3 regions of the Actinopolymorpha sp. NPDC004070 genome follow, and region 3 is predicted to be linked to each of the others. Evidence: riboswitches for the same ligand, from Rfam matches in the RefSeq annotation. Region 3 holds a riboswitch; each other region holds the start of a gene.
What was found. A riboswitch is a leader RNA that binds a small molecule or an ion and turns the genes downstream of it on or off. The one in region 3 is predicted to bind cobalamin.
Positions count from the first base shown of each region.

Region 1: it holds a riboswitch for cobalamin, as region 3 does, so the genes downstream of both, metE (5-methyltetrahydropteroyltriglutamate--homocysteine S-methyltransferase) here and cobT (nicotinate-nucleotide--dimethylbenzimidazole phosphoribosyltransferase) in region 3, are expected to answer to the same signal.
Region 2: it holds a riboswitch for cobalamin, as region 3 does, so the genes downstream of both, ABZV93_RS10195 (SCO2322 family protein) here and cobT (nicotinate-nucleotide--dimethylbenzimidazole phosphoribosyltransferase) in region 3, are expected to answer to the same signal.

Region 1 covers NZ_JBEXMJ010000001.1:513,312-520,453, forward strand. Annotated here, with positions in the region: gene ABZV93_RS02340 (ADP-ribosylglycohydrolase family protein) at 1-1,035, shown strand, start outside; gene ABZV93_RS02345 (helix-turn-helix transcriptional regulator) at 1,077-1,964, opposite strand; gene metE (5-methyltetrahydropteroyltriglutamate--homocysteine S-methyltransferase) at 2,224-4,497, opposite strand; cobalamin riboswitch at 4,621-4,851, opposite strand; gene dgoD (galactonate dehydratase) at 5,086-6,231, shown strand; gene ABZV93_RS02360 (hypothetical protein) at 6,252-6,617, opposite strand; gene ABZV93_RS02365 (hypothetical protein) at 6,607-7,142, opposite strand, start outside.
Region 2 covers NZ_JBEXMJ010000004.1:295,643-302,784, reverse strand. Annotated here, with positions in the region: gene ABZV93_RS10205 (ATP-binding cassette domain-containing protein) at 1-667, opposite strand, end outside; gene ABZV93_RS10200 (energy-coupling factor transporter transmembrane component T) at 664-1,836, opposite strand; gene ABZV93_RS10195 (SCO2322 family protein) at 1,841-2,623, opposite strand; cobalamin riboswitch at 2,795-2,931, opposite strand; gene ABZV93_RS10190 (hypothetical protein) at 3,168-3,377, shown strand; gene ABZV93_RS10185 (DUF3043 domain-containing protein) at 3,430-4,032, opposite strand; gene ABZV93_RS10180 (PspA/IM30 family protein) at 4,399-5,223, shown strand; gene ABZV93_RS10175 (hypothetical protein) at 5,220-5,498, shown strand; gene htpX (zinc metalloprotease HtpX) at 5,629-6,531, shown strand; gene ABZV93_RS10165 (hypothetical protein) at 6,625-7,142, shown strand, end outside.
Region 3 covers NZ_JBEXMJ010000001.1:271,140-278,281, forward strand. Annotated here, with positions in the region: gene ABZV93_RS01220 (adenosylcobinamide-GDP ribazoletransferase) at 1-353, opposite strand, end outside; gene cobT (nicotinate-nucleotide--dimethylbenzimidazole phosphoribosyltransferase) at 350-2,071, opposite strand; cobalamin riboswitch at 2,102-2,297, opposite strand; gene ABZV93_RS01230 (aldo/keto reductase) at 2,315-3,178, shown strand; gene ABZV93_RS01235 (pyridoxal phosphate-dependent aminotransferase) at 3,192-4,454, shown strand; gene ABZV93_RS01240 (protein phosphatase 2C domain-containing protein) at 4,524-5,393, shown strand; gene ABZV93_RS01245 (sulfotransferase family protein) at 5,562-6,179, shown strand; gene ABZV93_RS01250 (hypothetical protein) at 6,345-7,142, shown strand, end outside.

The DNA.
Region 1 (7,142 bases), 240 kb from region 3:
CGGTGCGCGGGCAACTGTCTGGGCAAGCCCGTCGAGGACGGTGAGTTCTGGACGCCGGAGCGGCTGCGTTCGTACCTGGAGCTCACCGGCAACTACCCGCTCCGCGACTACGTGAGCCGGCTCCAGCCGATGCCCGACGGCTACGCGCTGCACCCGTCGTGGGGGGAGAGCACCAAGGGCCGGATCCGCTACGCCCCCCGCGACGACGACCTCGACTACACCCTCCTCGGCCTGCACCTGCTGGAGAGCCGGGGGTTCGGCTTCACCACCGCCGACGTGGCGGGGGAGTGGCTCCAGCGGTTGCCGTACCACCTCACCTACACCGCCGAACGCGTCACCTACCGCAACCTGGTGTGCGGCGTCGAGCCCGGCAGGTCGGCCGTGGTCGACAACCCCTTCCGCGAGTGGATCGGTGCGCAGATCCGCGGTGACGTGTTCGGGTACGTCTGTGCGGGCAGGCCACGTGACGCGGCCGTCCTCGCGTTCGCCGACGCCTCGTTGTCGCACGTGGCCAACGGCATCTACGGCGAGATGTGGGCGGCGGCACTGGTGTCCGCGGCGTTCACCGCCGGCTCCCTGCGGGAGGCGGTGGAGGAGTCGATCCGGCACGTACCGTCGCGGTCCCGCCTGGCCGAGGCGCTGCGCTGGGCGGTCGAGGCGCGCGACGCCTACCCCGACTGGCACGACGCGTCGGCGCAGTTGCGGAAGCGGTACGGCCACTACCACTGGATCCACACCATCAACAACGCCGCGGTCTGCGCGCTCGCCCTGCTCTACGCCGGCGACGACTACGGCACGGCGATCGGGCTGGCCGTGCAGGCGGGCCTGGACACCGACTCCAACGGCGCCACGGTCGGGTCGGCCGCCGGGGCGTTCGCCGGGCGGGGCGGGATCCCACGGCACTGGACCTCGCCGTTCGGCGACGTGCTGCGCAGCGCGCTGTACGGCTTCGACCGGAGCAGCATCCGCGACGTCGCCGAGCGCACCTTCACGCTGGCCCGCACCTACGCCGGCCGCCACCCGGTGTCGGTATGAGCCGGTTCCGGTGTGGTGTGTCCCGTCCTGTATGAGCCTGGTCAGGTGTGGTCGGCGAGGAGCCGGCGGGCGAGCCGGAGCAGGCCGGCCCGGGTGAGTGGTTCGTGTGGGTCGTCGGTGGCGTGGGCCGTCCGGTAGGTGCGGGGCGGTACGCCGTAGACCGCGCGGAAGCGCCGGGAGAAGTGGAACGGGCTGCTGAAGCCGCACGCGTTCGCGACCGCCGCGACCGTGAGATTGCTGCGCTGGAGCAGGGTGGCGGCCCGGGCGAGGCGGACGAGTTCCATCGCGGCGACCGGGCCGACGGAGTAGTCCGCCCGGAAGAGCCGGCTCAGGTGCCCCGGCGAGACCCCGGCGGCCGCGGCGAGTTCGCCGAGTGAGAGCGGGCGGGTGCCGTGGTCGCGCCAGGCGGCGGCCACCGAGTCGGCCAGCCGGCGCAGATGCGGCGACAGCCCTGCGTCGGGGGCCACGTCGTCGGGTACCGGCCCGCGGACGAACAGGTCCAGCAGCCAGCCCAGAACCTCCGCGGTTCGGGCGAGGTCGGGGTTCGGGGCGTCGCCGGCGAGCCACAGCGCGTACCCGCACAGTGCCGCCATCGGGTCCGCGGGTGACAGGGACCTGGTGAGCGGCCAGTGGTCGGGGTCGCCCAGTCCGCCGGCGTCGGTGACGCGGAAGTGCGCGTACGCATGGGCGGAGGGGTGTTCGGGATCCCAGCGGAAGTGGTCGCGCATGCCCGGCCTGGCGAGGAGCAGGGTGCCGGGGTGCAGGTCGAGCCGGTGGTCGCCGCACTGCCAGTGGGCGCTGCCGCGCAGCAGCCAGACGAACTCGAAGTCGACGAGGGTCCGGGGACCGAACGTCGTCCTCGGCGGATACTCGGCGATCTCCGGGCCGGTCCGCAGGATCAGGGTGGGTTGCGAGGCGTACTGCGCCACGTGCAGCAGGGTAGGCCGTCGCCCGCCACAGTGCGGGGGAGGGAGCGGTCCGGCCCGCCCGGCACCGCTCGCGACGAGCGGTGCCGGGCGGAGTACCAACCGGACGCAGGTGGGCCAAGCCTGGGTGGGCCCGGTCCGAGCGAACCAATCCTGGGTAGGCCCAGCCCGCGGGCCAATCCTGGGTAGGCCCAGCCCGCGGGCCAATCCTGGGTGGGCCCAGCCCGGGCGGGCTGATCCTGGGTGGCCCAGGCAGGGCGGGCTAGCTGGTCAGCGTGGCGCGGACCCGGCGGGTGGCCTCGACCAGGTGCCGGAGCGCCGGCTCGACCTCGGCGTAGGTGCGGGTCTTCAGACCGCAGTCGGGGTTGACCCACAGCCGGTCGGGCGGCACCGCCTCCAGTGCCAGCCGGAGCGCCTCCTCGATCTCGTCCACGGTGGGCACGCGCGGGCTGTGGATGTCGTAGACGCCCGGGCCGATGCCGCGCCGGTAGCCGGCCTTGGCCAGGTCGGTGACGAGTTCCATCCGCGACCGCGCCGCCTCCACGCTGGTGACGTCGGCGTCCAGGGCGTCGATGGTGTCGACGATCTCCCCGAACTCCGAGTAGCACATGTGCGAGTGGATCTGGGTTCGCTCCGCGACCCCGGAGGTGGCCAGCCGGAACGCGGCCACAGCCCAGTCGACGTAGGCGGGCTGGTCCGCCGCCCTCAGCGGGAGCAGTTCACGCAGGGCGGGTTCGTCGACCTGGATGTAGCGGATACCTGCCGCCTCCAGGTCGCGGATCTCGTCGCGCAGCGCGAGCGCCACCTGCCGGGCGGTCTCGGCCAGCGGCTGGTCGTCGCGTACGAAGGACCAGGCCAGCATGGTGACCGGCCCCGTCAACATTCCCTTGACAGGTCTGCCGGTCCGGGACTGGGCGTACGTGGTCCACTCCACCGTCATCGGCTCCGGCCGGGCCACGTCGGCGTAGAGGATCGGCGGCCGGACGTAGCGGGTGCCGTAGGACTGCACCCAGCCGTGGGACGTGCTGGCGAATCCGGACAGCCTTTCGGCGAAGTACTGCACCATGTCGTTGCGTTCGGGCTCACCGTGGACGAGCACGTCCAGTCCGATGTCCTCCTGCAACGCGATGATCTCGTCGATCTCGCCCCGCATCCGCGCGTCGTAGGTGGCCTGGTCGATCCGGCCGGCTCGCAGGTCGGCCCGCGCCCGGCGGATCCTGGCGGTCTGCGGGAACGAGCCGATCGTGGTCGTCGGCAGCGGGGGCAGCCCGCCGGCCTCGGCCTGCAAGCGGGCGCGGTCGGCGTAGTCGCGCCGGGCAGTGCCCGTGCCCAGGCCGGCCAGCCTGGCCCGGACCCGGCCGTCCACGGTCTCCGCAGGGGTGCCGGTGCCGGCCGAGGCCGCGGAGAGTTCGCGTTCGACCGCGCCGTGGCCCTCGCGCAGGGCGCGGCCGAGCAGGACCACCTCGTCGACCTTCTGGCGGGCGAAGGCGAGCCGGTCGCGCAGCCCGGCGGGCAGGTCCTCCTCGAGGGTGAGATCGAGCGGCACGTGCAGCAACGACGAGGAGGTGCCGACCACCAGGTCCCTGACGGAGCCGAGCAGGGACGCCGCGACGGACATGGCACGGGACAGGTCGGTACGCCAGATGTTGCGGCCGTCGACCAGACCCGCCACCACCGTGCGGTCACCGAGCCCGGCGGCGGCAATCCGGTCCGCGTCGGCGGCTCCGGCCACGAGGTCGAGCGCCAGTCCGTCGATCCGGGTGCCGGCCAGGACGGGCAGTGCCGGGCCGATCGGCCCGAAGTACGTCGCCACCATCAGCTTCGGCCGGTGGGCGGTCGATCCCAGGCGTTCGTACGCCGTCCTCAGCGCGGAGAGTTCGGCTGCGTCACGGTCGGCGGCGAGCACCGGCTCGTCCAGTTGGACCCACTCGACGCCGGCGTCGGCCAGTGCGTCCAGAAGCCCCACGTAGGCGTCCAGCAGAGGCTCGAGCAGGTCGAGCGGGCGGAAGTCCTTCGGTGCGTCAACCGCGGGTTTCGCCAGGAGAAGGAAGCTCAGCGGGCCGAGCAGAACGGGCCGGGTGGTGACGCCGAGCGCGGCCGCCTCCTGGTATTCCGCGACCGGCCGGGACCGCGCACCGGCGGTGCGGAACGTGGTGTCCGGCCCGAGTTCGGGGACGAGGTAGTGGTAGTTGGTGTCGAACCACTTCGTCATCTCCAGCGGCGGCACGCCCTCGGTGCCGCGGGCCATCGCGAAGTACCGGTCCAGCCCCTCCAGCCCGGCGAACCGGCGCGGCACGGCGCCGAACAACTCGGCGTGGTCGAGTACGTGGTCATAGAACGAGAAAGTGTGCGACGGGATGAGATCGACGCCGGCGTCGCGCAGGGTTTCCCACGTGTCGCGGCGCAGGTCGGCGGCGGCCTGGTGCAGTGCCGCGGCGTCGATCCGGCCGGCCCAGTAGTCCTCGGTGGCTCGCTTCAGTTCACGGCGCGCCCCGATCCGGGGGTAGCCGAGGACGGTCGTACGCACGGTTTCCATGGAGTCCTTCCCTCGGGAACTCGGACGGTCCGGGGCGGACGAGGGGAGACGAGGTCGAACGACGGCGGCGTCGTGCCGGTCGCCCGGTCGCCTTCCCACGAGGCCACGGACCACCGCGGGCCGGTCGGCCCACGCACGGATGGCAGGTCTTCGGACTCGTGGGCGTACCGGCCGTCATCTGCCGGTGGTCCTACTGGCCGTCGCTTCCCAGGTGGCTGATGATGCCGCCCAGTGCGATCTCACGGCTGTCGTTCCCACTCACCGCTGCGGGGCAGTCCCGGGCTTGCACCGGGTTCCCTCTTGCCTCACCGGTCCTGGCGAGCGGACCGGCGAACCAACCGCACCGCCGACCTTAGCCCCCCGCCTTCGTGGCGGCGGGACGCCCCGCCACGGGCTGAGCCCCGTGGCGTCCGCCCGGCTTCGGTGGGTGGCCGGAGCCGGTGGGCCGGGTCCGGTCGCGACCGGCCGGGCACGGTCCACCGCGGTGATGTCTCCGGTAGCGTCGTCGCGGATGTACGCGACGGCGACCCCGCTCCCTGTGCGAGCTGTGGTCGCTCGCATCGACGAATGCGTGGAAGGAGTTCCGCGGTGAAGATCACCGGCCTGACGACCTATCTCGTGGCGCCCCGGTGGTGCTTCCTGCGAATCGACACCGACGAGGGTGTGACGGGCTGGGGCGAGCCGATCGTCGAGGGTCGCGCGCACACCGTCGCGGCTGCGGTGGACGAGGCGGCCGACTACCTCGTCGGCCAGGACCCGCTGCGGATCGAGGAGCACTGGCAGGTGCTCAGCAAGGGCAACTTCTACCGCGGCGGCCCAGTCCTTTCCAGTGCGGTCGCCGGGATCGACCAGGCGCTGTGGGACATCGCCGGCAAGGTGCACGGCGTTCCGGTCTACCAACTTCTGGGCGGTCACGTCCGCGACCGGATGCGGGTCTACGGCTGGATCGGCGGTGACCGGCCGGACGTGGTGGCCGACGCGGCGAAGAACATGCAGGACCAGGGCTTCACCGCGATCAAGATGAACGGCGGCGGGGAGATGCGGCGGGTGGACACCGCCGCGCAGTGCCTGGCCCTGGTCGACCGGGTGGCGGCGATCAGGGAGGCATGCGGACCGGACTTCGACATCGCCATCGACTTCCACGGCCGGTTCACGGTGGCCATGGCCCGGCGGACCCTGCCGCTGCTGGAGCCCTACCTGCCGTTCTTCGTCGAGGAGCCCCTCGTCCCGGAGCTGACCGACCAGATCGGCCAGATCTGTTCCTCCACGTCGATCCCGATCGCCACCGGGGAGCGGTTGTACTCCCGGTGGGACTTCAAGGACGTGTTGTCCGCAGGCATCGCGATCGCGCAGCCGGACCTCTCCCACGCGGGCGGGATCTCGGAGGTACGCCGGATCGCCGCACAGGCGGAGGTGTACGACGTCGCTCTGGCGCCGCACTGCCCGCTCGGGCCGATCGCCCTGGCCGCCTCGCTCCAGGTCGACTTCGCCAGCCCCAACGCGCTCATCCAGGAGCAGAGCCTCGGCATCCACTACAACGAGGGCTCGGACCTGCTCGACTACCTCGTGGACACGTCGGTGTTCGGGTTCGCCGACGGCTACGTCACCCGGCCGACCAAGCCCGGGCTCGGCATCGAGGTGGACGAGAAGGAGGTCGCGCGGGCCGCCGAGGTGGGCCACCGGTGGCGTACCCCGACCTTCCGGCGCGACGACGGCTCGCTCGCCGAGTGGTGAGCCGGTCGCTCTCCAAGGGGTCATGAGGCTTCCTCGAGGTTGTCCTCCTCTGTGAGCGAGGCCAGGTAGGCCTCGCCCGCGGCGGCCTGCGCCGCTCGCTCGTCGCTGGACAGCTGGGTGTACCAGTCGAGGAAACCGCGCACGTGGGTGGTGAACTCCCCCGCGTACGCGGAGGAGGAAGCGGCCTCGGCCAGGCCCATCCGCCCGTGGCGGACGTCCTCGGCGAAGTCGCGCAGCACGGGGCGGGTGCTGTCCGCGGCGAGTATGTCCAGCGACCGGCGGATGAGACGATCACGACCAGGATCGTCGGCGAGCCGCCGGAGCCCGTCCAATTCCTTCTCGTAGTCCACCCCGAACCGTCCACCGGACATCGCGTCAGGACCCATGACCGTGTGCACCCCAGTCACCGGCCGCGGGAGCCGTGGACAATGCGGGATCAACAGGGGGCCGGGGCAGGTGCTTGATGGTGTGACAGACCCGGGCAATGCTCCCGCAAACCGCGAAGATGCCAACCTCCATCCTGGTCAGGATCCTCGTGATGAGAATCCACGTCTGACCAATCTTGGTAAGCGCCGCCGCCGCAACTGCCGCCGCCACGACCGGTCCGATGCCCGTTGCCGCGGTGGCGCCGCCTGCGGCGAGAGCAGTCGCTGCGCACAGCGCGAAGTCAACGAGTGTCTGGAGTAGTTCGCCGAGCCCCTTTGCGCCGTACCACACGAGCAGCGCGAGACGCTCGTACTCTTCGGAGCCGACTTTGAGCGCCCGATCGAGAGAGTCAAGATAGGTCGTGAGGTCTCGAAAGTAGGCGAAGGCGGCGTCGGCCGCGTTGCCGTCCCAGGTCGCGTCGAGGAGAGCGTTACCGCGGCGCAGGTTGGTGGCAACGGCTCCGTAGGCGTCACCGAGCATGTGCC
Region 2 (7,142 bases), on a different contig from region 3:
CCAGCGCGTGGCCGGTGCCGTGGACCAGCACCACCCGGTCGGCGTACTGCACGACGCGTTCGAGCCGGTGCTCGGCCAGCAGCACCGTCACCCCGAGGTCGTGCACCAACCGCTGGAGGGCGGCGAGCACCTCCTCGGCGGCCTGCGGGTCCAGCGCCGACGTCGGCTCGTCCAGCACCAGGATCCGGGGATGGGTGGTGAGGACCGCGCCGATGGCGACGCGCTGTTGCTGCCCGCCGGACAGCGAGGCGATCGGCCGCCCGCGTACGCCGGCCAGGCCGAGGAGGTCGAGGGTCTCCTCCACGCGGGTACGCATCACGTCCGGCGGCAGCCCGAGCGACTCCATGCCGTACGCGAGCTCGTCCTCCACCGTGTCGGTGACGAACCCGGCGAGGGGGTCCTGGCCGACGACACCCACCACGTCGGCGAGGTCCCGCGGCCGGTGCGTGCGGGTGTCCCGGCCGTCGACGAGCACGTGCCCGGCCATCGTCCCGCCGGTGAAGTGCGGCACCAGCCCGTTGACCGCCCGCAGCAGCGTGCTCTTGCCGGCACCGGTCTGCCCGACGACCAGGCACAGCTCGCCTTCGGCGACCTCGAACGTCACGTCCTGCAGGACCGGCGACGCGGCACCCGGATAGCGCACGGACACCGCCTCGAACCTGATCATGCGAGCACCTCCGAAGAAGAGTCGGACGAGTCTGCCGGGACTGAGGTGCCTGTCGAGGCTGACGAGCCGGGCGGGCCGGTCGCCGGTTGCGGCGGCGGTGAGCACCAGGCGGGCAGCAGCCCGAGCAGGGCGCCGATCGTGGGCAGCACCGGCAGGCCGGGCAGGGTCAGGGGAGAGGCGGACACCACGACGTCGGGTAGGCCGGTGGACGCGGCCCAGGTGAAGGCCGCCGCCACGGCCACCCCGCTGGCGGCGACCAGCCACTCCGGCAGTGCCCACGGGTCGGGGCGGTACCGCGTGCGCACGGCCCGCCGCCCGGCCAGCGCCAGCCCGGCCACCGCGGCGGCGCCACCGGCCACCAGCATCGGCACGCCGAACAACGGCCCGCCGTCGGCGGCGAGCAGGCCGTAGGCACCCGCGCAGAGGCCGACAAGCCCGCCGAGGACGAGCACCGCGGTCGTCGCCCGGGTGGCCCGCGGCACCTGGCCCACCCGGCCGTACCCGCGCGAGTCCATCGCCGCCGCCAGCGCCAGGGAGCGTTCCAGCGCGCCCTCCAGGAGGGGTACGGCGGTGGCCCGCAGCGAGCGCAGCCCCCGGTCGGCCCGGCCGCGCAGCCTGCGTGCCGACCGGGCCCGCGCGGCGTCCCCGACCAGTTGGGGAGCGAACGTCATCGCCACCACCACGGCCACGCCGAGCTCGTACAGCGCGCCCGGCATCGCGGCCAGCAGCCGCTTGGGGTTGGCCAGCGCGTTCGCGGCGCCGATGCAGGCGAGGACGGCGGCCAGCCGCAGTCCGTCGTACGCCGCGGACGCCAGCGCCTCGGCCGTCACCGCGCCACCGATCCGGATCCCCTCCAGCCAGCCCGGCAGCGGCACCTGCGGCAGCGTGAACAGCACCGTCCGCCCGGTCACCGCCGCGCCGAACAGCGACTGGAAGACCACCCGGATCGCGATCACCACGAGGCCGAGCCGCAGGAACGCGGCGTACGAACGTGCCCACGGCGCGGACGTACGACGGGCCGCCACCACGTAGCCCGCGACGGCGAGCACCAGCACCAGCAGCAGCGGGTTGGTGGTGCGGCTGGCCGCCGTCGCCAGGCCGAGCGCCCACAGCCACCACGCACCCGGGTGCAGGGTGCGCGGCAGCGTGGGACGGTGGACGGCGCGCATCGGCTCAGGCGCCCTGGTCTGCGTTCCGCCGTCGGCGCAGGAGCAGCAGCCCGCCGCCCAGCAGGACGACGACGACCGCCACCACGGGAAGGACGGGCAGCCCGCCCGAGCCCGCGTCGACGGCGCGGTCGCCGGCACCTTGGCGGGGTTCGCCGGCGCCGGCCTTCTTCCCGGACGCCTTGGCGTCGGTGTGACTCGCGGGCAGGGCCAGCGCCACGGTGGGCTCCGGCGAGGCGACCGCCGGCTCCTTCTTCACCGGATCGCCGCAGCCGGTGGACGGGAAGCCGTCGATCCCGCAGATCATGCTCTTCTGGTCGCGGACGTCGGCGACGGCGGCGAGGACCTGCGCGGAGGTCGCCTTGGAGTCCACGACCGCGCACGCGCCCCGTGGTTTCGCGGGCTGTTGCCCGCCGGGCGCCTCGTCGGCCAGGCCGTAGTCGAGGACGACCCCCACCCGCTTCTTGCCGGCCTGCGCCTTGGCGTCACCGCACAGCGCGCCGAAGTCGGCGGCCGCCCGCGGCAGCCGGGGCGGCGACTTCTCACCGGACACCGCGAACCGCCAGCCGTCGACGGCGCCGTCCTTGGGGGTGACCGAGCCGGGTCCGACCGAGGCCATCTTCCAGGTGTTGTCCTTCCACTGGAAGAACCCCCAGTAGCGGTACGCGGACGCCTGCGCGACCCCCGCGCCGACGGTCGTGGCGAGCAGGCCGGCGGCCAGCACGGTCGCCAGGGTGGTCAACAGGAAGGCCGCGGCAGAGCGCCTGGCGGCCTTCGTAACGAGCCTCATTCGGTGTCCTCTTCTCATGGTGCGGTCACGGCCAAGGGAACCGGGACCACACATGAGAACGCCCCCGGCCGCGCGGCGTGGAACGCCGGCAGACGAGGGCAGGGCTCGGGTGCGTGACCCGCGCTCCGCCCGCAGACCTCGACGGGTGTCGTGGAGCCGGTCGTCGTCGGCAGGTGCTCCGGCTCGCCGCGGGCACCCGGTGAGTTCGCGGCGATCCGGCTCGACGGCGGGTCGAGTCAGGTCGTACGGACGTGCGGGCACGCGGCCTACGGTTGCGGGTCAGCGCCGGATTCGGACCGGCTTCCCCTGCGTGCGAGACCTGGGTGGGTCTCGCCCGACGACGTCGTGCAGGACGGACGCTCTCACGGCCGACCCGGGAAGTCAAAGATGTCCGGAACCCGGTGAGGCGCTCCGGTGGGAGGGAACTGTGCCGGGACCTCTGCGGGGCCTGTTCGGGTCGGGTGCGGTCCCGCGCGACCGGCACCGGCCGTGCCCGACCGAGCTGACCACGACGACCCCCGGGAAACCTCTAAGCTCGGCTTTCATGACCTGGACGTGGCGACTCGAAGATTCCGAGGGCAACCCCGTGGACGCCGGCGAGCTCGCCCACAGCGAGTTCCCGTCGCAGAGCGACGCCGAGAGCTGGATCGGCGAAACCTGGCGCGAACTCGCCGGAAGCGGTGTCGACCAGGTGACACTGCTCGAAGCCGGGCGCGAGGTCTACGGCCCGATGAGCCTGCACCCGGCCGACTGAGAGACCGGCCCGGGAACCCGAAGCCGGACGCCGGGCGGGGAAGGTCGTACCGCTAGGCGGAGATCTTCTCCCCGCCGGGCTTGACCTGCGGCTTGGGCATCCGCAGCCGGCGGATCTGCGTCGACCGCATGATGCCGTACGACAGCGCGCCGCGGTGGCTGTCGTTGGGGAACTCCTCGCGCAGCCGCTTCTTCAGCCGCCGCCCCAGCAGGAGCAGGTCCAGCGGCACGATGATGATCGCCACCAGCCAGAGGTAGGTCGCCACCACCCGCACCTGCGGCATCGGCAGGGTCATGAAGATGAAGATGACCAGGAAGTACGGCAGGAGGTACTCCGCCGGGGTGCGCCGGGAGTCGACGTAGTCGCGGACGAACCTCCGGACCGGGCCCTTGTCCCGCGCCGGGAGGTAGCGCTCGTCGCCGGTGGCCATCGCCTGCTGCATCCTGGCCCGCTCCGAGCGTGACTTCTCCCGCTGCTGGCGGACCGCCTCCTTGCGGTCGCGCGGCGCGCTGACCCGCGTCTTGCGGGCCTGCTCGGCCTCGCGGCGCTTGGGCGTGGGGCGTCCCTTGCCGCCGGCGCCGGCGACCTTGGTGGACGGCGTCGGCTCGGTGGCCGTCTCGGCGGGGGCCTCGGTTGTCGTACGGCGTCGGAACACGCCCACAGAGTAACGGTCCGGCAAATCAGCGCCCCAGCCCGCCCGGGGACGTCGCCGGCGCGGTCCACGACGGGATCCGCCCCGGATTAGCCCCGGGATCTGCCCGGGCTCCGCCCGGACCTCCACCCGGCGTCGCGGCGCCGCGAAACGCCCGGAATCACCGTCGGAACACCGGGGGAAACCGCGTGGGGGAGTCCGCCGGGAACTCCGCGGGATCGCGGCTCGTCTAGGGGAAATGTCCGGGACAGGTGGGGTCGCCCTTGTACGTTCGTCGGCATAGGGTGAACCCACACACGACGCCGTCCCGTGCCATCCTGCGGCAGGGAGGCACGACCGGCCTGGAGACGAAGGGGGCGGCCGACCTCGATGGGTATTCTCAACCGCTTCGCGATGATCTTCCGCGCGAAGGCCAACAAGGCGATGGACCGCGCCGAAGACCCGCGCGAGACGCTCGACTACTCCTACACGAAGCAGCTGGAAATGCTCCAGAAGGTCCGGCGTGGTGTGGCTGACGTCGCGACCAGCCGCAAGCGGCTCGAGCTGCAGATGAACCAGCTCAACCAGCAGTCGAACAAGCTCAAGGACCAGGCGCAGAAGGCGCTGTCGATGGGGCGGGAGGATCTCGCTCGCGAGGCGCTCACCCGCCGGTCCGGCGTGGAGCAGCAGATCGGCGACCTCAGCACGCAGCACGCCACGCTCCAGGGCGAGGAGGAGAAGCTCACCCTCGCGGCGCAGCGCCTGCAGACCAAGGTCGAGGCGTTCCGCACCAAGAAGGAGACCATCAAGGCCACCTACACCGCGGCCGAGGCGCAGACCCGGGTGGGCGAGGCGTTCACCGGTATCTCCGAGGAGATGGGCGACGTCAACCTCGCCGTGCAGCGGGCCGAGGACAAGACGGCCGAGCTGCAGGCCCGTTCCGGTGCGATCGACGAACTGCTGGCCTCCGGTGCGCTGGACGACGTCACCGGCACCAGCAAGGACGACATCTCCCTGGAGCTGGAGCGCATGGCGTCGGGCAACGACGTCGAGAGCGAGCTGGCCGCGATGAAGGCCCAGCTCGGTGGGGGCTCGGCACCGGCCAGGGAGATCGAAGGACAGGCCACCCCCGGCGAGGAGGCATCGCCGTCCGCGACGCAGCAGTCCGCCCAGCCCGCACCGGACCGGCCACAAAGGCAGGGTGAGGGATCGTGATCGTTCGCATCCTCGGCGAGGGGCAGCTTCGGGTTCCCAACGAGCACCTCGACGCACTGAACGAGCTCGACGCGAGGCTGGAGGTCGCGGTCAACGCCGGGGACGAGGAGGGTTTCCGGGGAGCGCTGACCGGCCTCCTCGACCAGGTACGCGCGGTGGGCACGAAGCTGCCGGACGACTCGCTGGAGGAGTCCGACCTCTTCCTCCCGCCGGAGGACGCCACGGTCGACGAGGTGAAGGAGCTTCTCGGGGAGGAAGGCCTCATCCCCGGATAGATCGGACGGTCCCCGCAACCGACCCGACACAGCAGGTGAGTGACCTCATACGCCACACGCGCGAGCGCCGGGAACATTCCGGTGCTCGCGCGTCGTCGTATGAGTGACTCTTCAAGGAGCGGTGAAACACATGGCTCGCACACGATTCCAACCCGACCGGGGCCTCACCTCGCGGATGGTCCTGGTCATGTTCCTGCTCGGCCTGCTGTACGTCGCGGCCGTCGGCGGACTCATCGCCGCCGGGCTCAGCTGGGCCTGGGTGATCATCATCGCCGGCGGGTTCCTGCTGGCGCAGTGGTTCTTCTCCGACAAGATCGCGCTGGCAGCGATGGGCGCCCGCGAGGTCACGCCCGACGAGGCGCCGGAGCTGCACGCGGTGATCGACCGGCTGTGCGCCCTCGCCGACATGCCCAAGCCGCGGGTGGCGGTCGCCGACACCGACATGCCGAACGCCTTCGCCACCGGGCGCAGCCCGAAAAAGGCCGTGGTGTGCGTCACCACCGGCCTCATGCGCCGGCTGACCCGGACCGAGTTGGAAGGCGTGCTCGCCCACGAGCTGTCCCACGTCGCCCACCGCGACGTCGCGGTGATGACCATCGCGTCGTTCCTCGGTGTGCTCGCCGGCCTGGTCGCGCGGTTCGGGATGTACTCCGGCATGGGCCGCGGCAGCCGGGACAACAACGCCGCGATGGTGTTCGCCGTGGTCTGGCTGGCCAGCATCGCGGTCTACGTGATCAGCTTCCTGCTCACCCGGGCGCTGTCCCGCTACCGCGAGTTCGCCGCCGACCGGGCCGGTGCCTACCTCACCGGCAACCCCTCCGAGCTGGCGTCCGCGCTCACCAAGATCTCCGGTGACATCGCCCGGATCCCGACCCGGGACCTGCGCAGGTCCCAGCCGGCCCAGGCGTTCTTCTTCGCCCCCGCGGCGGTCGGCAAGTCGCTGGGCAACCTGCTGTCCACCCACCCATCGACCGAGCAGCGCCTGGCCCGGCTGGCGCAGGTCAGCGCCGAGCTCGGCAAGCCGATGCTGTAAGGAAGTCCCACCATGTGGGCGCTCACACCGAGTGGGCGCCCACGGTCGTTCACCTCCAGGCCTCCGTCCCCGTGGACCCGAAAGGCTGCCGGCATGAAGTTCCTCGACGCGATCCTCGGACGTAGCCAGCCGAAGCGGCCCGACCTCGACCAGCTGTTCGGGCTTCCGCAGGCCGCGCTGACGCTGCAGGCGGCCGCCGACTTCCGGCCCACCGGCGTGGGCTCGGTCTGCTACCGCGCCGCCGAGGGCGGGGCGTTCGCGACCACCCAGGCCGACATCCAGGAGCTGCTGGACGCCGACGAGGGTCCGAAGGTCGAGCGGGTCAGCGACGACTACGGCTTCACCTGGCTGGTCATACGTCACGACCCGGAGGACTCCTCCGGCCTGGTCACCGACCTGCACGCGGTCAACTCCTCGCTGGAGGCGGCCGGGTTCGGGCCGTTCCTGCTGTGCTCGCTGGTCACCTTCGTCAACGGCGACGGCCGCCGGCTGGCGCTGGTCTACCTCTACAAGCGCGGCGCGTTCTACCCCTTCGCCCCGCTGTCGGGCGAGCGCCGGGACAACGCGCTGGAGCTGCAGACCCGGGGCATGGTGGCCAACGACCTGAAGAT
Region 3 (7,142 bases):
CGCTCGGCCGGCGCGGAACTCCCCAGTCCGTCCACGGTGTCGGCCAGTCCGTCCAGGTGCAGGCCGCGGGTGGTCAGCGCCAGCGTGGCGACGGCGAGCGCGGCGCCCAGCAGCGCGCCGGTGGCGTCAGGCACAAGCGCGGTGGCGGCGAGCAGGGGCAGCCCGGCGACCGCGCCGAGGAGGGCGCCGACGAACGGCAGCCAGCACACCGCCCGGCGGGCCGTGTCGCGATCGACGGGCGTACTGGCCCAGCGGTCCGGAACGGGTACGGCGGTGAACATCGTCACCGCCAGGACCAGGCCGCGACCTCTCGCCGCCTTCTCGCCCGGAGCGGCACTCGTCGCGCTGCTCACCGCAGTCGCTGCGGGATGCCGGCGGTGAGCAGCCACACCTCGTCCGACGCGGCGGCGATCCGGGCGTTCAGCACGCCGAGCTCGTCCCGGAAGAGCCGGCCGGAGGTGGTGGCCGGTACGACGCCGCCGCCGACCTCGTTGCTGACCGCGACGACCGTACGGTTCGTCGACCCCCAGGCCTCGACCAGCGCGTCCACCTCCGCCGCCAGCGCGGCGGCCGGGTCCTGAGTACGAGTCGTGCCGGGGGAGAGGTGCTCGGTGCCGAAACAGCCCGTCTGGTCCATCATCTGGGTGAGCCAGGTGGACAGGCAGTCGATCAGCAACGGCTTCGTACGCTCGGGGTCGTCGGCCTTCAGATGGGCCACCAGGTCGGAGGTCTCCACCGTGGTCCAGCCCGGTGGACGGCGCTCACGATGAGTGCGTACCCGCTCGGCCCACTCCGGGTCGTCGGCGGTGGGCCGCGGTCCGGTGGCCAGGTAGGTGACCGGCAAGGACTCCCCAGCCGGACCGACCTTCGCGGCCTGCCCGGCCAGCCGTTCGGCGGTCGTGGACTTGCCCGAGCGCGCGCCGCCCAACACCAGGATCCGCCGTGGCCGCGGGCCGCCCCGCCCGTCCGTGGCCGGGCCCGCGGCCACCTCCTCCAGGGTGGCGACCTCGGTCAGGACGGCGGCGGCGGCCCGGACGACGGGCAGCGCCAGCACCGCGCCGGACCCCTCACCGAGCCGCAGATCCAGGTCGAGAACGGGACGCAACCCCAGCGCCGCCAGCGCCCGCCGGGCCGCCGGCTCGGCGGACACGTGGCCGGCGACGAACGCACCCACCGCGTCGGGAGCGAGCGCCCGGGCGACCAGGGCGGCGGCGCCGGCGGCGATGCCGTCCAGCACCACCGGCACCCGGGCGGCGGCCGCACCCAGCAGGAAGCCTGCCGTTGCGGCGTGCTCGAGGCCGCCGAGCGCGGCGAGGACGCCGAGCGGGTCGGCCGGGTCGGGCCGGTGCAGGTCGAGCGCCCGGCCGACGACGGCGACCTTCGTTGCCCAGGTGGCGTCGTCGATCCCGGTTCCGCGTCCGGTCACCTGCTCCGGCGTACCTCCGGTCAACGCCGCGATCAGCGCCGCCGCGGGAGTGGTGTTGGCGATGCCCATGTCGCCGGTCAGCAGGCACCGGCAGCCGCCGGCCACCAGGTCGGTGGCGACCTCGATGCCGACCTCGACCGCCGCCACCGCCTCGGCCCGGCTCATCGCCGGACGCTCGCTGAGGTCGTCGGTGCCCGGGCGTACCTTGCGGTCCAGCAGTCCGGGCGCCGGCGGGAGATCGGCCGCGACCCCGACGTCGACCACCTGCACCCGGGCGCCCGCCTGCCGGGCGAGCGCGTTGACGACCGCGCCGCCGCACAGGAACGTCGACACCATCGCGGCGGTGATCTCCTGCGGCCACGGCGAGACGCCCTGCCGGTGGACGCCGTGGTCACCGGCGAAGACGGCCAGCCCGGCCGGTTCGGGAAGGGGCGGCGGGCAGGTCCCGGCGATGCCGGCGAGTTGCGCGCCGAGGTCCTCGAGGGCTCCGAGCGCGCCGCGCGGCTTGGCCAGCGCGTCGTGCCGGGCGCGGGCCCTGGCCACCGCGTCGGCGTCCGGTGGACGGACGGCGCGCAGGGTTCGGCCCAGCACCGAGCCGTCGGAGTTGTCGGGGCCGACAGAGTCGGCAGAATTCACGGCAGCCACGAGTAGTCCTTCCACAGGAGTCCGCGCCCTGGATGGTCGTACCGACGAACGGAGTGTCCTGGCTCCCAGATCGTGGCTTCCGCTCCGGCCTTCCCACCGCTCGCGCGGCAGTGGCCCCTGCATGGAGAGGTCGCTTCCTGGTGACAGTGGCGGGACCGCCCCGGACTCGCACCGGGTTCCTCCCTGTCGTCGGCGACCAGAATGGCACATGATCACGAACGGACGAACGGGAGCGAGGCGGCGATGGAGTACACCACACTCGGCGGCACCGGTGCGAGGGTCAGCCGGATCGGGTTCGGCGGGGCGACCCTCGGCCTGACGAACTACCTCGGGCGGTTCGACCCCGACGACGCGCACGACCGGGCGGCGATGTTCGCGGCGATCGAGGTGGCGCTGGAGGGCGGCATCAACTACTACGACACCGCGCCCGGTTACGGCGGCGGCGCGAGCGAGCGGGTGCTCGGGCAGGCGCTGCGCGGGGTGGACTCCAGCGGCGGCCGCCCGTTGTTCGTGGCCACGAAGGTGCCGTACGGAGTGAACGTGCGTACCTCACTGGAGGCCAGCCTGGAACGCCTCGCCCGGCCGTACGTCGACCTGCTGCAGATCCACGGCGACTCGTTCACCACCGAGCAGACCGACGCCATCCTCGCTCCCGGCGGCGTAGCCGAACAGTTACATTCCGTCAAGGCTGAGGGCTTGACCAGGCATGTCGGCTTCACCACCGAGGACAACAACGACTCGGTGTACCGGCTGATCCGCAGCGGCCGGTTCGACACCGTGCAGATCTGTTACAACCTGCTCTTCCAGCATCCGTACGACCCCACCCGGCCGTTCGGCAGCCTGCTCGAGGCCCGCCGGCACGGGCTCGGCAGGGTCACCATGCGCACCACCACCTCGGGGACGTTCCAGCGCTGGCTGGCGATGGTGAATCCCGCCGACACCTTCGACTACTCCAGCGCGCTGGTGCAGTTCGTGCTGTCGAACCCGCACGTCGACGTGGCGCTGGTGGGGATGCGGGACCCGGACGTCGTACGCGCCAACCTCGCCGTCGCCGACGACCTCGCGGGCCGCATCGACCTGGCCGCGCTGCACGAGCGATACGTGTGATGAAGTGACGCCCATGGCAGTCTCGGCGACGCTCGCCATCAACCAGCTCACGGCGGAACGCCTGGCCGCCGGGCGGCCCGTCCTGCCCCTCGGGTTCGGCGAGGCGGGACTTCCCGTGCACCCCGACCTGGTGGCGGCGCTGAGCACGGCCGCGGCTGCCGGAGCGTCCGGCAGTTACGGGCCGGTCGCCGGCGTCCCAGCACTGCGCGAGGCCGCCGCGGGCTACTGGCGTCGGCGGTGCCTGCCGACGACGGCCGCGCAGGTGGTCGCGGGTCCCGGCAGCAAGCCGCTGCTGTACGCCGTACTGCAGGCGAGCGCCGGCGGGGTCGCGCTGCCCCGGCCGAGCTGGGTGAGCTACGCCGCACAGGCCCAGCTCCTCGACCGCGAGGTGCACCACGTGCCGACCCCCGACGGGCAGGGCGGCGTGCCCGACCCCGACCTGCTCGACGCGGCCGCCGCCACCGCGAGGGACGCCGGCCGCCCGATCGGGCTGGTCGTGCTCACTCTGCCCGACAACCCGACGGGGACGCTCGCGGGCAGCGGGACGATCCGCGCCGTCGCCGACGTTGCCCGCCGGCACGACCTGCTGATCGTGTCCGACGAGATCTACCGCGACCTCGTGCACGACCCGGTGCGCGAGTTCCTCAGCCCGGCCGAGCTGGCACCAGAACGCACCGTCGTCACCACCGGCCTGAGCAAGAACCTCGCCCTCGGCGGCTGGCGGATCGGCGTCGCGCGGATGCCGGAGGGCCCGCTCGGCGACCGGCTCGGAGCCGAGGTCGCCGCGGTCGCCAGCGAGGTGTGGTCCGGCCCGGCGAACCCGGTGCAGCACGCCGCCGCCTGGGCGTTCGAGGAGCCGGAACAGCTCACCGAACGCATCGCCACCAGCCGGTCGCTGCACGCCAGGGTGGCCCTCGCGGTGGCCGACCGGTTCGCCGCGGCCGGCGCGTCCGTGCACCCGCCGAGCGCGGCGTTCTACCTCTACCCGGACTTCTCCGCGTACGCCGGCCAGCTCGCCGAGCGGTGGTCGGTCCGCACCGGCAGCGGGCTCGCGACCCTGCTGCTGGACTCCTTCGACGTGGCGACCCTGCCCGGCGCGGCGTTCGGCGACCCGGACGAACGGCTGAGCCTGCGGGTCGCGACCAGCATGCTGTACGGCGAGGGCGAGCAGCGGGACAAGGCGCTCACCGCGGCCGATCCGGTGGCGCTGCCCTGGATCGCGGACCGGCTCGACCGGTTGGACGCCGCACTGGGGCGCCTGCTCGACCGCACCTGACGGCCGGATTCGTCTGACCAGTGTCGCCTCGGGGGTGGGCTGCACCGACCGCGCGTGGCACGATGTCCTATGCGCTTCGCCTACTCGGTGCGTACTCATCTCGGCCTGGTCCGCGCCAACAACGAGGACTCAGCGTTCGTGGGGCCACACCTGTTGCTGGTCGCGGACGGGGTCGGTGGGCACGCCGCGGGTGAGGTCGCCTCGGCGAGCGTGGCGCATCTGCTCGGCGCGATGTCGCTGTTGCCCGACCCGGCAACCGGCGAATCCGCGACTCCCGGTGTCGGTCTTCCCGGTCTTCCCGGTCTTCCCGGTCTTCCCGGCCTCCTCCGGGCGTGGGTCGACCGGGCACACCAGGTTCTGGTCGACGGCGTCGAGGCCGATCCGGCCCGCGCCGGCATGGCCACCACCCTCACCGCTGTGCTGACCGACGGCCACACCTTCGCGATGGCCCATGCGGGAGACTCCCGGGCGTACGTCCTGCGCGAGGAACGCCTGCGTCAGGTGTCCGTCGACCACACCCTGGTCCAGTCCCTGCTGGACCAGGGAAGGATCACCCCCGCACAGGCCAGGGTCCATCCGTACCGCTCCGCCGTCACGCGGTTCCTCGACGGAGGCGACCGTCCGGACGCCGACATCGTGCTGCTCGACCTCCGGCCGGGTGACCGGGTGCTGTTGTGCAGCGACGGGCTCAGCGACTTCGTGGACGAGGACGAGGTTCGCTCGCTTCTGGTGGGTGGGACCCCGGAGGAGGCCACGGACAGGCTCGTCCGTGCGGCCCTGGTCGCCGGCGGGCGTGACAACGTCACCTGCGTGGTCGGCGACGTCCTGGACGCCGAGCTGATGCCCTGGCACCGGCGGCCGTACTTCTGCCGCATGAAGGGCGCGGTCACCGAGCTCGCCAACATCGTGGACCCGGCCGGTCACGGCCACGCCGCCTAGGGTCTGGCCTGCGGATCAGGGTCGAGTAGTGAGCGGGTCATCCGCGCCCGGTCGGCAAGGCGGAGGAGGAGTGGCGTAGCGGCGCCCCCCACTTGCCGTGCTTTCGTTCGCCCGTACCGGCCGTCGCGGTCTCTGTGAGCCGGCGGCGAGCGCTGCCATACTGCGGACATGTCGCTGCAGGTGATCGGTGCCGGCTGGGCTCGTACGGGAACGACCTCCATGAAGCAGGCGCTGGAGCTGCTCGGACTGCCCTGCCACCACATGCACGAGGTGTTCGACCACCCCGAGCAGGCCGACCTCTTCCGCGAGGCGCTGAAGGCCGGGCCGGACTTCGACTGGGAGCGGATCTACGCCGACTACTCGGCGACCGTCGACTGGCCGGGCAGCGTGTTCTGGCGCGAGCTCCTCGCGGCCTATCCCGAGGCGAAGGTCCTGCTCACGGTGCGCGAGCCGGAGCGGTGGTTCGCCAGCTACCACGCCACCGTGTACCGGCCGATCGCCCTCGGCTGGGGGGACCCCGCGGCCGACGGGTGGAACGCCATGGCGCAGGAGGTGGTCGTCCAGCATCTCCTCGGTGGCGAACCGCACGACCGTGAGCGGCTGATCTCGGCGTTCGAACGCCACAACGAGGAGGTCCGGGCGAGCGTCCCGGCGGACCGGCTGCTCGTCCACCACGTCGGCGACGGCTGGGAGCCGTTGTGCGCCTTCCTCGACCGGCCGGTTCCCCCGCAGCCGTTCCCGCACCTGAACGACCGAGCCGGGTGGGGGAGCCGGGCCGCCGACTGAGCGTTCCTGCAAAGCGGTCTCACCGGTGCTAGCGTCCGATCGCCGCACCGGCGCGGTCACAGCTGGCTGTGTCATGCCGGTGACCGAACGACGCACTCTCCTGCGGGCCGGTCGGCAACGGTGCGCGGGCAGATCGGGCCGAGCGCCCGAACACCGGAGGTCCAGATGGGCACAGGCATCGTCATTGCCGTCATCGTGGTGGTCGTACTGATCATCGTCGGCGTGGTCGTCGCGTTGCGCGCGCGGGCGAAGAAGCAGGAGGAACGCCGGATCGCGGCGCAGGAGGCCCGCGACCGCGCGGTGGAGGTCAGCCGTCAGGCCGCAGTTCACGACCGGGAGGCCGGACAGCTGGGCGACCGCGCGCAGGAGGTCCGTACCGCTGCCGAGCAGCAGCTCGCCGAGGCCCAGCGCCTCGAGGAAGAGGCCCGGGCACGGGAAGAGCGTGCACACTCCACCCGAGCGGAGGCCGAGGAACACCTTCGGCGGGCCGACGAGATCGACCCCGACCTGCGCGACGAGGACCGGGCGGACGAGCGGGCGGACGACCGCACCGACGAGCGTGGGGACGTGAGCGCCGACGAGCGTGGGGACGTGAGCGCCGACGAGCCTGGGGATGTGCGCGCCGACGACCGGACCGGCAACCTGGCCGGCCGTGAGCACCAGCCGCACGGCGAGCACGTGGCCGACGGACCCGTCGACGAGGCCGATCAGCACATGACGGGCGGCGAGCGTCACCGAGGGCCGCGAGGCTCCGTGGAGCACATGCGGGGCAGCGACTACGCACAGCGGGGCCACACCGGTCCGGGCGACGACCAGGCGGGTCACCACCAGGCGGGTTACCACCAGGCGGGTTACGACCAGCAGGGCGGTCACGACCAGGCGGGTCACGACCAGGCGGGTCATCACCAGGCGGGTTACGACCAGCGCGGTCATGACGAGGCGGCCGCCGAGTACCCCACCGAT